3 regions of the Priestia sp. YIM B13489 genome follow, and region 2 is predicted to be linked to each of the others. Evidence: riboswitches for the same ligand, from Rfam matches in the RefSeq annotation. Region 2 holds a riboswitch; each other region holds the start of a gene.

Region 1 (4,671 bases), 1.5 Mb from region 2:
ATGGAAGCTTTAACTGCCGCTTCTGCCTGCGCTCTAACCGTTTATGATATGTGCAAAGCCATTGATAAAGGCATGATTATCGGCGAAACGTATCTGCTTGAAAAATCTGGCGGCAAAAATGGTGACTACAAGCGTACGGAAGCGTAAAGGAGGTACATAATGAGCGTACATGAACATAAATCCAAAGCAACACAGCCCGTTCGCTGCAAAGTCATTACAGTATCAGATACACGTACAAAAGAAACCGATAAAAGCGGCGCGCTAATGATCCAACTTCTGAAAGAACACGACATGCAGGTCGCTTCCTATGAAATTGTAAAAGACGACCAAACGTCGATTCAACAAGCGATACTTGCCGGATGCAGTGCTGAGGACATTGACGTTGTTCTCACAAACGGCGGGACCGGCATTACAAAACGAGACGTCACAATTGAAGCCGTTCAAGCGCTGATTCATAAAGAAATCGTTGGGTTTGGCGAGCTGTTTCGCATGCTGAGCTACACCGAAGACATTGGCAGCGCAGCAATTATGAGCCGAGCAATTGCCGGGACGATTAACGAAAAAGCCGTTTTTTCTACACCAGGATCAAGCGGTGCTGTTCGTCTAGCTATGACCAAGCTGATTTTGCCTGAACTTCGCCACGTTGTGTGGGAATTAAACCGCCAGCGCTGACAAAATGCCTATGCACACGCATAGGCATTTTCATTAATCATAGTCTTTATGTACCCACTCATCTTCTGGAATGCCTAAATCTTCTCCAGAAAAACGCTCTTCTTTAAACGGATCTCCTCTAAGATGAAAGCCGTTTTGCTCCCAAAAGCCAGGATGATTTTCATCAATAGCTTCAAAGCCTCGGAGCCATTTAACACTTTTCCAAAAGTACAAATGCGGAACAACCAATCGCAGCGGATATCCGTGCTTAGCTGTAAGCGGCTCTCCGTTAAAGGAATGAGCGAGAAGAATATCGTCTCTCAGTAAATCTTTTACCTCAATGTTTGACGTATAGTCATTATCTCCGTGCAGCATGATGTATTTACTTTTTAGCTCCACGCCAACTGCTTTTAAAAAGTCTGTAAACAGCACGCCCGTAAATTCATTATCAAGCCTTGTCCATCTCGTTACGCAGTGAATATCACATTTCACCGTCGTTTGCGGCATGTCCAATATATCTTGATACGAAAGCGTCACTTCCTTGTCTACCAACCCAAATACCCGAAGCGTCCATTCCTCTAAGTTATACTCCGGCACGTCGCCTTCATGTAAAATCGGAAAGCGCTCCGTTACTACCTGACCCGGAGGCACTCGTCCTTCATACTTTGGATCAATTTCCGGTGTTTTCATTCGTTTAATACGGTCTGCTTTGTTCAAATTATCACCTCATTGTTTTTTATACATAAAAAGCCCTTCCTTAAATAAATAAGGAAGAGCTTTGTTTCAGCTTCTTCCTTATCTCTAAGAGCAGTACACTCTTAAGGATTTGGCACCATTCTGTCATAGACAGCGGTTGCCGGGTTTCACAGGGCCAGTCCCTCCACCTCTCTTGATAAGGAAACAAATTGTATTTGTTTTATGTAATAAAGTCAGTATTAAGCTTTTTGTCATAATTGTCAATATTATTTTTCTTTTCCGCAAAAAAACTTTAAAAACAGGTAGGGTTATAAGATTTTAGTCTACTAAAATACCATATAAAACCTTTACCCTTCTCCATCAATCATCGTATACTTCTTGGCAAAACGCTTGTAGTAAATTTGCTCATCCTCTTGTCCATCGTTAAAAACAAGTCGGTTATGATCAATATCTTTTTCTTTTAACATATAGCCTTTTTCATTCATCATATGAATATATTCATCTAAATGTCCTTTTTTCACCATATAGTGAAGAGCATCATCTGAATCTGTAGTCCTCGCTACATCTTGACTTCCCACTTCTAGCTTGAATACAGCTGTTGCTGTTTGAACGGGACGATAATCGCCAAACAATCTTTCCCAATTTAATAGCAGCAGCGCGCCGGAAATTATTATACACCCTCCAGCCGCCACGGTTAGTACAAATCGTTTTGACACTACTTTCTCTCCTTTACATTCTTTTTCTTCTATTTAATACAACGGATTGCCCTAAACTTGTTTTTACGCCAAGTCCTAGATACACGGCAGCACCTAAAGCAATTGAAATACAAGATGTGCTCATCGCAAGTGAAGATGCAGACAGCTTATTTTCTAAAAAATAGTGAGAAGTATAATTGCCGATAATCACAGCGGCTGACATCACACTTACTAATAAAACAGGTGTCAACGCAGCTTGTCCCAGTGATTGAACTCGGTAAGAAATGGATTTTTCAATTAAATAAAAGTTATATATAACCGATACACCATACCCTCCGTAAGTCGCGACAACCGGTCCAATTTCTTTTAAGCATGAAACCAGCAGTACGTTTAATACTATCTTCACAACAATTCCTAAGCCCAAGCCTAAGATTAGCTTCTTTTGCTGATTAATTCCTTGGAGAATTGCGGCTGTTACTGTAAAAAGAGCAAATAAAATGGCAGCAGGCGCGTACCATTGTAAAACAATTCCACCGATTTCAGGGCTGTTTTTTGCTCCAAAAATCATCATATATACCGGCTTGCCTAATAAACAAAGCCCCACGGCAGCAGGAAGAGTAAAAAATAACAGCAGCTGCAGCGTTTTTGTAATTTTCCCTTTTACTTCCCGTAAATTTCCTTGCACAAAAGAAGACGTAATGCCCGGAATCAGTGACATGCTGAAGGCAGTCGCTAACGATACTGGCACCATCACCAAAATCTGGGCTAATCCAATAACGGAGTTGATCGTTTCGGCTTTAGCTTGTCCATATCCTATTGATTGAAAGAGCATGTTAATTGTAAACGTATCAATATTTTGATAGATAGGAATAGCTAAACCAACTAATACAAACGGAACGGCGTACGTTACAATCTCTTTGAACATTGAAGAGAACGAAACGGACTTATTATTCTTTCCGCTGTTCACTTCTTTCATAATCAACCGCTTGCGCTTCAAATAAACCGCTCCAAGAATCCCAATTCCCCCTACGCCTCCAATAAACGCTCCAAACGTGCCGATTCCAACAGCTTTTGTCATTGTGCTATGAAAAAGGTGAATAACAGCGTATGCTCCTGCTAAAATGAACAACACTCGCACTATTTGTTCAATAATCGTACTTAGCGCGGACGGTCCCATAGACTGGTTACCTTGAAAGTAGCCTCGTAATAGACTCATAGGCGGGATAATAATTAAAGCAAAGCTTACCATTCGGATGACGTACACTACGTCTTTTTGACTATTTCCTGAGGAATCTTTTCCGTTAATGACTAGTTCAGCGAGCCACGGTGCCATTGTATAGAGGACTAAGAAACCTATTATGCCCGTTATTGTCATTAATAGAATTCCTGCTTTTAACAGATCTTGTCCCGCACGGTAGTTTCCAAGACCGTTATATTTCGATACATACTTCGAAACAGCAAGCGGAAGACCCATTGTCGACAAGCTTAGCATCAAGGTATATGGACCGTATGCATACTTATAAAGCGCGTAACCTGACGTTCCCACTAAGGCTGTGAAAGGAATAATATAAATAAAGCCTAAAATCTTTGTTAATAAAGAAGACGCTGTTAATAAAAGCGTACCTCTCATCAAATTTTTTTCCATACATCAAAACTCCAGAAATAAATATTGTATTTTTAACAAATACTTGATTTATTGTATCATACTTACAATTATTATCTAGTTTTTTATAAAACATTAGAACCCTCTCTATATTACGCTTTTTACCTAATAAAGGAATATAAACCAATCTTTTCACCTATGATAAATGAATCGTTTTTTGCTTTTTACTTTACCTGACGTTTACATTCTAAAAGACGTGTTAAATTATATATATATCAGTTACCAACTAAACTAAGACTCCTTGATTATTCTGGCCTACCTGTTCTTTTAGGTAGACTGAGGTTGCTAAATCGTTATATATAGGAGGAAAAAATCATGAAAATGAAACAACGACTATCAAAAGCAGCGGCGGCTGCAACGATTACAGGAATTACTGCGTTTGGATTTGCTCCTGTCGCTCAGCTTGATACACCAGCACATGCAGCTACATCTCAAGAAACAAGCAGTCAAAGTCAAACAGCTGTAAAAAACATTAATGAAATTTACAACGCCGCAGTAAAAGGTGAAGTGCCACGCTTAACGGCAGACTTCAAAATTGGCAAAACACTGCGTCAAGACGTTCGCGATCAGTTCGGTCCCCCGCCTGAAGGTTCATCAAACAACTTTGACTACTATCACGCGGAAATGGGTCACCCTGGATACGCATTTGGCTATGATCAAAATAACGTCATTAACGAAATCCGCTATTTTGGTACAAATGTAGAGCGTCAAACAAATCTAGGCTCCATCACCCAAGCTAACTTAAAGAAAGAATTAGGTCAGCCGAACTTTACAGGCAAAGTAAAAGGTGATGGTACTACTCAAACGAAGTACACCTATCACGCCGGCGCCTATGATCTTGAATTCATTTTTGATGATAGCAAAACGTTAAATCACGTTAATTTAGTTAAAAAACCTTAAGTAATAGAAAAAGTAGCAGGCTGTCTGCTACTTTTTTTCATGAAATAAAACCAATGCTGAATCCGC
Region 2 (4,671 bases):
ATAATAGAAGACGTAGTGACCTGTGTAAGGGGTACTGGCAAACCAAACAGTGAAGCGACTGTGACAAGAGAAGCACCAGTACCCGAGATAATGCACCCTTCCCCTACAGAATAGCGAGTAATTTTTTTCCCGTTTGTTTCAATAACTCGGCCTCCTAGTAAAAGAGCTCCGAGCGCCACTGCCAATCCTCCTGCTATGACACCCGTTGTGGCATCCATTAATCCAGCTCCTACTAGAGGACCGACAGCATTTGCCACGTTATTCATTCCAGCTGAGAAGGCTTCAAAGAATCCCGTCGCTATAACTAAAATCGTTAAAACTCTTTTCCACGTTCCCTTTGCTTCTTTTTTATGCGCTCCGCGTTTTATCACTTTTCCAATCAAAAAAGCAATGACAAATGAAACCAGCGGAACAATAATCCAAAAAGACATGACAACTAAAAGTTTTTCCACATACAGAGATTGATAAGCTACGCCTACTCCAACAACTGAACCAACCGTTACTTCACTTGTTGATAGAGGAATACCAATTAAATTCGCGAAAAAGAGTGACAGCGTTGCAGCAGCCAGAATGATAATAACTAATTCTACTGACAGCAATTTTTCAGGTATGATACCTGAACTGATGGTTTTTACCACCTCGCCGCCTCCGATAATGGCTCCGAGCACAATACCTACAGCACAGATGAACAGGGCTACTCTTTTCTTTTTAATCGCACCGGAGCCGTATGAAACGCCCATAGCTGCTGCTGCACCGCTTGCCCCAATATTCATTGCAAAAAAAAGCGCAATGATAAAGGCAACATATAAAAGCATCATTTATTCAGCTCTTTCGTATTTAAGATTCGTGTAATCCGCATTCAACTTTTTGTGTACCTGCCCATCTTCCTGAACGTAAATCGTCTACATTGTAGGCAGGTGCGGTACAGGGCTCACAGCCGATACTTGGGTAGCCTTGATCATGAAGTTTGTTATATGGTAAATCATGCTTATACACATAGCGCCAAACTTCTTTCCAGGACCAATGAATTAACGGGCAGACTTTCACTTTCTTGAATTTCTCATCTTTATTAAAATAATTCGTGTTGGCACGAGATTCAGACTGCTCGCGTCTCAAACCAGAAATCCACGCATCATAAGGAGCAAGAGATTCCCTTAGCGGGATGATTTTTCGAATTTGACAGCATAGGTTAGGCTGACTCTTCCAAAGCTCATCTCCATGTTTCTCAGCTTGTTCTGCAAGCGTTAAATCCGGTTTTTTCATATGAATACGCAAATCAGGAAAGCGTTCTTTAATTGCATCAATTACTTCATATGTTTCTTTAAAATGAACGCCCGTATCTAAAAAGACAATTTCAGCATCTTTTTTCACTTTTGAAATTAAATCAATTAACACGATTCCTTCGATACCAAAGCTTGATGCGTAAATAATTGAATCTCCGTAGGTATCATACGCCCACTGCAATGCTGAAAGGGCTCCTTTTGTTTCATCTTCACTGTCGAACTCTGGAAATGTATCACTCCAGTTTTCGTACGTATATAAGTCTGCCATTTTCTTCACTCCAATTCTTAGTTATCCGCGTTATCCAATAAAAAAAGACGGTTTTACCCACTAGAATTGGATAAAACCGCCTCTAGTGTGTCTAGTCAGCGAAACTATTTAATTCTTACTTTGCTTCGACATGCTCAAAAATTTGTTTTAAGTCGGGGGTTACAGTCATTGGTGTCCCTCCTCAAATTATCGCTTGCGCTATATCAAAATAAAAAGTCTTCCATATTGAAAGACTGGGTAGGCAATAAATTTTCACCTTATCTTTCAAAATGATACACACTTTGCTGGAATTAGCACCTTGCTAAGCAGGTTGCCGGGGTTCAGCGGGCCAGATCCCTCCACCACTCTTGATAAGCATTTTTTAAAAATTTTAGCATATTTAGAATATTTGTCAACATTAAAAATCATATATCCGATAAGAAAACTATACTTTAAATTCACAGAAATATCTATACTTTTATTTAAAACAACATATGTAAATTTAACCCAAATGTGAACATATCAATTTATAAAACGCTTTCTTTTTTCTCCAACTTTTTATATTCTCTTGCTAAATAAAACACAAAACCTCTCTATAAAATTAATAAGGGATTTATAAGCTTTACGGATAATTCACCCACATTAGCACACATTACAGATAACACTGACTGACAGATAGGAGCTATATAAGATGGAGAGACAACCTTTTCAATTAGACGATACAATTAAAAATAATGTGCGAACATATTTACAGCAGATTTCAACTGAAGCCTCTAATTTAATTAAACATTTAGACACGAGTGATCATTGTATCCTATGTGATTTTGAGGAGATGAGAAGGTTATTTCAAGATGTTCAAGCTACGGCTGCCTCTTATTACTTGCGCCATTATTTATCGCCTTATACATTTGAATATGCTGCTCTGTCTTTAGCTATTCATAACCTTTCGGAGAAACGTCACGGCGCTTTAATTGTCATTGAACGGGAACAAAATGTAGACCCTCTTATTCAAAAAGGAATGCCTATTCAAGCTCCTGTCAGCGCTACGCTAGTTGAGACACTGTTCTATCCAGGGACACCCTTACATGACGGAGCCGTCCTAATTAGAAATAATCAGCTTATTTCAGCTGCTAATGTTTTACCTCTTTCGTCTATTATTTTAACGAACAAAAAATTGGGAACACGTCACCGTGCAGCCATTGGAATGTCGGAAAAATCGGATGCATTAATTTTAGTTGTATCTGAAGAAACAGGCAAAATTTCGTTTGCTCTTGATGGAAGCCTCTACCCTATTCACTCCAGCAAAAATATGATTTAAGAGCCCTTTCCTGATAAGCAGCCCTATCTTGACTTCTATATCCTTTCTCTTTAATATATTTCATAGTTTTTACATACTATAGATACGGGTGATGCATATGACAATTTTAAAATTTGAACATGTAGGCGTTCAAGTAAAGGATATAGAAGAATCGATTGAGTTCTATACGCAAAAAGTGGGATTAGAGCTCATCGAAAAACTACCACATACCGATCCGTCTTTGAAGCTAGCTTTTCTAGGTTTAGAAGGCAATGTAATCGTAGAGTTAATTCAAGGGTATAACTCAAGCTTACCTAACGAAGGTAAAGTTCATCATTTTGCGCTGGCAGTAGACGGAATTGAAGAGGAGTTTGAGCGTTTAAAATCAGCAGGCGTTTCATTTGTGGAAGAAAACATTGTAACTTTGCCAAATGGAGCAAGATACTTATTTTTCTACGGTCCAGACAAAGAATGGATTGAATATTACGAAGTAAAAAGATAAAGATATCTTATACCTTCAGTGAAAAATGGTCATACTGTGGCTATGACTAATCACTGGAGGTTTTTTTATGATGGAATGGCTATTATTTCGACTTTTTCGTCGTTCTATTTTAGTGCGGCTTCTTTTTATTATCGGCTGCCTTGTTCTGTTTTTTGGCATGCTTATACATTTCCTAGAGCCGCAAACGTTTGGGAATGTGTTTGAAGGAATTTGGTGGGTTATTATTACAATCTCTACTATAGGGTACGGTGATTTTGCTCCGACCACTACGATTGGAAGGTTAGCTGCAATTATTTTAGTTCTGATCGGAACGGGATTTATTACTACTTATTTTGTCACGCTTTCTAAAATTGCTGTTTCTGCTGAGAGCGCTTATTTGGAAGGGAATTTAAAATTTTATGGAAAAGATCACTTCATCGTTGTTGGGTGGAATGAGCGCGCCAAACTCGTGTTAGAGTATTATCGCGACGCATTTCATAAAGAAGACATTGTGCTTATCGACGACTCTCTGACTAAAAATCCCATGATTTGTGATCGCGTTCATTTTATTAAAGGAAGTCCCTCTCATTATGAAGTATTAGAACTTGCCAACGCTCGGTACGCAAAAAAAGTGCTGATTACTGCCGATCAGCATAAGACAGAAGAATATGCAGACATGAATACTATTGTTACGTTAGTCGCTCTGCAAGGATTGAACCCTTCTATTTACAGCATCGTTGAACTTTTAACAAAAAAGCATATTCAAAATGCACAAAACTTGGGGGTGAATGAAATGATTAAAACAAACGAGTTGATTAGTCAAGTCATGTACGAACATATTTTTGTGAAAAAATTAGAGAGTTTAAAAAAAGAATAGTTCCTTCAATTACTGAAGCAGCGCATTTTCTGCCTCTCTAATTAGCTCTTCTCCTAAGCTGATATACTTTTCTGGAAATGAAGCGTCTGCGTCTTGGGGCTCTGCAAACTGATTAAATGAAGCACTAACATTTCCATTGTGAACATCGTCATCTAGACCAATTTGATATTTATGTGAAAGTAAAAATGGCGTGCCAATCTGTACGGTTGTTCCTTTAGAATCCAGCTCTCCATTCGTAGCTGTAAACGGGATACGTAAAAACTGATAGCCGACTTCATCGTTCATCTTATAGTCAAATGAACCATGGTCGTAATCCCAATTTCCTCCAATATTATACCCAAGCGCCTTAAGCGTTTTTTCTAATTCGTAAAGCTTGAATAATGTTCCCTCTAATCTTGAAGATAATTCAATCATGTTATCCCTCCTCTGTTTTAACATGTCCTTTTTCCAGCGTTTTATCCTTTATCTCAAAAGCAAAAAAGAGGG
Region 3 (4,671 bases), 1.2 Mb from region 2:
TTCACCATATGTTCCAAAGCCTACACCAGGAGCAACTACAACGTGGGCTTTTTCAAGGAGTAAATCTGAAAACTGTTCGGAAGTATATCCTTCAGGAACTTTTAGCCATGCAAAAAAGGAGCCTGCTGGAGATGTAACATCCCAACCAATTTCTCGAAGCCCTTGAATAAAGGTATTGCGTCTAGATTCATAGCGCTTAACTAAATCATTCACACATTGTTGAGATTCCAACAGAGCTGCGGCTGCTGCCTCTTGAACCGCCCCAAAGAGACTGACATACATATGATCTTGAAGAAGATTAATAGCTTCTACTACACTTTCATTTCCTACAGCAAATCCAACTCGCCATCCCGCCATGTTATACGTTTTAGAAAGAGTATAAATTTCAATTCCCGTCTCTTTTGCACCAGGAGTCTGTAAAAAACTGATTGGCTTTTTACCATCAAACCCAATTGCTCCGTAAGCAAAGTCGTGTACCACACAAATATCGTGCTTGGCAGCAAACGCCACGGTGTCTTCAAAAAATTCTGCCGTTGCCACTGCACCAGTAGGATTATTCGGATAGTTTAAAAACATGAGCTTTGCCTGTTCTTTAGCACGTTCACTTATCTCTTCGTATACGGGTAGAAAATGATTTTCAGCCGTGAGAGGCATCACTTCCATCTTGGCTTTTGCAAGCTCTACTCCAGACCAGTAATCAGGATACCCAGGATCCGGAACCAGCACCGTATCTCCAGGATTTAACAAGCACTGCGGGATTTCAACAAGTCCACCCTTTCCGCCAAATAAAATAGCTACTTCTTTTTCAGGATCTACATCAACGCCATATTCTCGTTTATAAAAAGTCGCAACGGCCTCTTTTAAAAACTGGTGCCCCCGAAATGGAGAATACTTATGATGCATAGGATTAGCACTTGCTTTTTGCAGTGTTCCTACAATATGTGAAGGAGTAGGCTGATCAGGATTTCCCTGTCCTAAGTTAATAACGTCGTGCCCTTGGGCCATTACTTTTCCTACCTTGCCCACAAGTGATGCAAAAAATTGTTTTGGTAAACTTTTTAATAGTTCCGATTGCTCAAATTGTTTCATCATCGCACACCTTCTCAAAAAATTCTTGAAATTCTAGTCACAAATAATATATTGTAATACTCAACTTGTAAAGTCATTTTTTTCAACTACTAAAAAAAGGACGGATGATAAAGTGAGTGTAAAAATTACGTGTTTGCAGCTTGATATTGCGTTTGGAAACCCAACTAAAAACCGAAAATATATCGAACAAAAAATGACGGAAGCCCTGAAAGAAAACCCTGATATCCTTGTGCTTCCTGAGCTATGGGATACAGCTTATGATTTGACGCGGCTAGACGAAATTGCAGATGATGAAGGACAGCAAGCCAAGCAATTAATCTCTCAGTTTGCTAAAACGAACGAAGTAAATATTGTGGCAGGTTCGATCGCGAAAAAAACAGAGCAAGGCATCACGAATACGATGTATATTTTTGACCGAAAAGGTCGTGAAGTATCACAATACAGTAAACTGCACTTATTTAAATTAATGGATGAACACCTGTATTTAGAAGCAGGAACAGCAAAAAATCTTTTTACACTTGAACAGTCACTGTGCGCAGGAGTTATTTGTTACGATATTCGTTTTCCAGAATGGATTCGGGTTCACACTAGCAGCGGAGCAGAAGTCTTGTTTGTTGTCGCTCAGTGGCCGGCTCCAAGACTTGCCCACTGGAAAGCCCTGCTCATTAGCCGTGCAATCGAAAATCAATGCTATGTAATCGCATGTAATCGTGTAGGCCAAGATCCTAATAACACATTTGCCGGACATTCCTTAGTCATCGATCCGTGGGGAGAAATAATCGCTGAAGCTGGCGATAGCGAAGAACTTTTGAGTGCTGAGGTTAACCTGGAACTTGTAAAAGAAATTCGTAAACAAATTCCCGTCTTTACAGATCGCCGTACAGAATTTTATTAATTATGTATTGACAGCCGTTTTTTTGCATGATACGATTTTCACCAGATATCATAAAATATTCAAACAAATCAAAATTGAATAAGTAATCGTACTCTTATCAAGAGTTGGCTGAGGGATTTGGCCCTGTGAAGCCCAGCAACCGACCGTCATTCCATCCTAAGATGGATCACACCCGTAAAACATGTTTTACAAAGGCACGGTGCTAATTCCAACAGAAAGTAATTTTTTCTGGCAGATAAGAGGTTTGAACACTACAATCAAGCCTCTTTCCAACGAAAGAGGCTTTTATATTTTCTAAAATTATAAAAGCCTCCATATATTCTTAAACCTATTAACTTAGTAAACAAATCAGTTTAATAAACTATGGAGGGATTCCGATGTCAACAACAAAAACAGAGAAATATCACCCTTTAACAGAAATTTCAGCAATCAAACTTGTGAAAAAGCTAGGTCTTTTTGATGCCACAGAAGCACTGACTGCCCGTGAAATTGGTGACGGCAACTTAAATCTCGTCTTTCACATCATAAATGATCAAACAAATAAATCCATTATCGTCAAACAAGCGCTTCCCTATGCAAAAGTTGTAGGCGAAAGCTGGCCTCTATCCTTGAACCGTGCCACAATTGAAAGCAATGCGCTCAAGCAATTCGGTGCATTTACGCCAGAACTTGTGCCCGCTGTTTATTACCACGATGAAACGCTTGCTGTTACGGTCATGGAAGACCTGTCTCATTTAACGATTTCTCGCGCCGGACTTATTCAAGGTGAAAGTTATCCTCTGCTCTCACAGCATATCGGTTCTTTTTTAGGACATATTGCGTTCAAAACGTCTGATTTCGCCTTAAAACCTCAGGATAAAAAAGAAGAAGTTGTTAAGTACAGCAACCCCGACTTATGCAATATTACGGAAGATTTAGTTTTTACAGATCCTTTTTTTGATATTGATACAAATGAATTTGAAAAAGCGCTGCGTCCTGATGTAGAAGAATTGTGGAATGATGGTGATGTAAAGCTACAAGCAGCAAAATTAAAATATAAATTTTTAACAAATGCGCAAACGCTAATCCACGGTGATTTACATACAGGCAGCATCTTTTCTAGCAGTCAAGAAACGAAAGTGATTGATCCAGAATTTGCTTTTTACGGTCCGTTTGGATTCGATTTAGGGCAATTTGTTGCGAATTTATTTTTAAATGCTCTTTCTCGAGAAACAAATCGCGAACCGTTATTTGCACACATTACGAACACATGGAACGTATTCAAAGATACCTTTACTGCGCTTTGGCATTCTGAAAACACTGAACCTTTCGCTAAAGATGAGCGCTTATTACATGAAATTTTAACGCAAACGTGGCAAGATGCTGTTGGATATGCAGGATGTGAAATCATTCGACGTACGATTGGCTTAGCTCACGTGGCGGACTTAGACGAAATTTCTTCAGAGGAAAGAAAAATTAACGCTAAACGTACTGCGTTAAAAATTGGACGCTATTTGCTTCTGCACCAACAAGATGTTTCACCAAATGAATTTGAACATTTACTTCGATAACGAATAATGTACACAATGAAAGGATCGGTATCAGCATGACAAATACACTATCACTTCCGCGCTCAGTGGAATGGAATGAATCATATATTACTTTATTAGATCAGCAGCAGCTTCCTGGCAAAGTTGAATATATTAAGCTGCAAACCATTAAAGACGTATGGGATGCTATCACTACCTTGAAAGTACGCGGAGCTCCTGCAATTGGCATTACGGCGGCTTTTGGTCTTGCTCTTTCTGCGCTTAGCTATGACACAGATTCAGTCAAGGAATTTAACAAAAAACTAGCTCTTGATCAACAGTATTTAGCTAGTTCACGCCCTACTGCCGTCAATTTATTTTGGGCATTGGAGCGCGTAGCGAAAAGCGCTGAATCCGCTTCGTCCGTTAATGAAGCTAAAACAAAAGTTGTTCATGAAGCTATTCAAATTCAAGTAGAAGATGAAGAAACGTGCTACCGAATTGGAGATCATGCTCTTTCTTTATTTAAAAAGAAAGATAAAATCATGACAATATGTAATGCTGGTTCAATTGCTACAGCTTATTACGGAACAGCCTTAGCACCTTTTCACTTGTCTAAGCAGCGCGATATTCCGCTTGAAGTATTTGCCTGTGAAACAAGACCCGTTCTTCAAGGTTCTCGCTTAACAGCCTGGGAACTTCAGCAGTCGGGAGTGGACGTGACGCTGATTACGGATAATATGGCCGCTCATACCATTAAAACAAAAGGAATTAATGGGATTATTGTAGGTGCTGACCGCATTGCAGCAAATGGCGATACGGCTAACAAAATTGGAACATATGGACTTGCTCTTTTAGCGAAAGCATTCGGTATTCCATTTTACGTAGCAGCGCCGCAGTCCACATTTGATTTATCTATTCAAGACGGCAGCAGCATCCCTATTGAAGAACGTTCACCTAAAGAAGTAACGCACATTGGAGATACACAAATTGCTCCAGACGGAATCTCTGTGTACAATCCAGCTTTTGATGTGACGCCAAGCGAACTGATTACGGCCATTATTACAGAGCATGGAATTATCCATTCCCCGTCTTTGGAATCCATTCAAAAAGTTTTATTGCAATCTGCTCAATAAAAAAAGCCGCTGCTATGCGGCTTTTTTTTGTTGAGCACTGGTT

What was found. A riboswitch is a leader RNA that binds a small molecule or an ion and turns the genes downstream of it on or off. The one in region 2 is predicted to bind S-adenosylmethionine.
Region 1: linked by a shared signal. The riboswitch ahead of ACFX4W_RS24710 (sulfite oxidase-like oxidoreductase) and the one ahead of ACFX4W_RS16630 (phosphoadenylyl-sulfate reductase) in region 2 are both predicted to bind S-adenosylmethionine.
Region 3: linked by a shared signal. The riboswitch ahead of mtnK (S-methyl-5-thioribose kinase) and the one ahead of ACFX4W_RS16630 (phosphoadenylyl-sulfate reductase) in region 2 are both predicted to bind S-adenosylmethionine.

What each region holds. Positions count from the first base shown of each region.
Region 1 covers NZ_JBHZOQ010000053.1:3,663,950-3,668,620, forward strand. The annotation lists gene moaC (cyclic pyranopterin monophosphate synthase MoaC) at 1-147, shown strand, start outside; gene ACFX4W_RS24705 (MogA/MoaB family molybdenum cofactor biosynthesis protein) at 160-672, shown strand; gene ACFX4W_RS24710 (sulfite oxidase-like oxidoreductase) at 706-1,368, opposite strand; SAM riboswitch class I at 1,444-1,550, opposite strand; gene ACFX4W_RS24715 (hypothetical protein) at 1,695-2,063, opposite strand; gene ACFX4W_RS24720 (putative polysaccharide biosynthesis protein) at 2,077-3,687, opposite strand; gene ACFX4W_RS24725 (YjgB family protein) at 4,021-4,605, shown strand; gene ACFX4W_RS24730 (GNAT family N-acetyltransferase) at 4,633-4,671, opposite strand, start outside.
Region 2 covers NZ_JBHZOQ010000053.1:2,126,032-2,130,702, forward strand. The annotation lists gene ACFX4W_RS16625 (sulfate permease) at 1-818, opposite strand, end outside; gene ACFX4W_RS16630 (phosphoadenylyl-sulfate reductase) at 838-1,551, opposite strand; SAM riboswitch class I at 1,806-1,908, opposite strand; gene cdaS (sporulation-specific diadenylate cyclase CdaS) at 2,222-2,848, shown strand; gene ACFX4W_RS16640 (VOC family protein) at 2,946-3,329, shown strand; gene ACFX4W_RS16645 (potassium channel family protein) at 3,397-4,185, shown strand; gene ACFX4W_RS16650 (YugN-like family protein) at 4,195-4,599, opposite strand.
Region 3 covers NZ_JBHZOQ010000053.1:3,375,102-3,379,772, reverse strand. The annotation lists gene ACFX4W_RS23170 (pyridoxal phosphate-dependent aminotransferase) at 1-1,089, opposite strand, end outside; gene ACFX4W_RS23165 (carbon-nitrogen family hydrolase) at 1,202-1,984, shown strand; SAM riboswitch class I at 2,076-2,226, shown strand; gene mtnK (S-methyl-5-thioribose kinase) at 2,362-3,534, shown strand; gene mtnA (S-methyl-5-thioribose-1-phosphate isomerase) at 3,570-4,628, shown strand.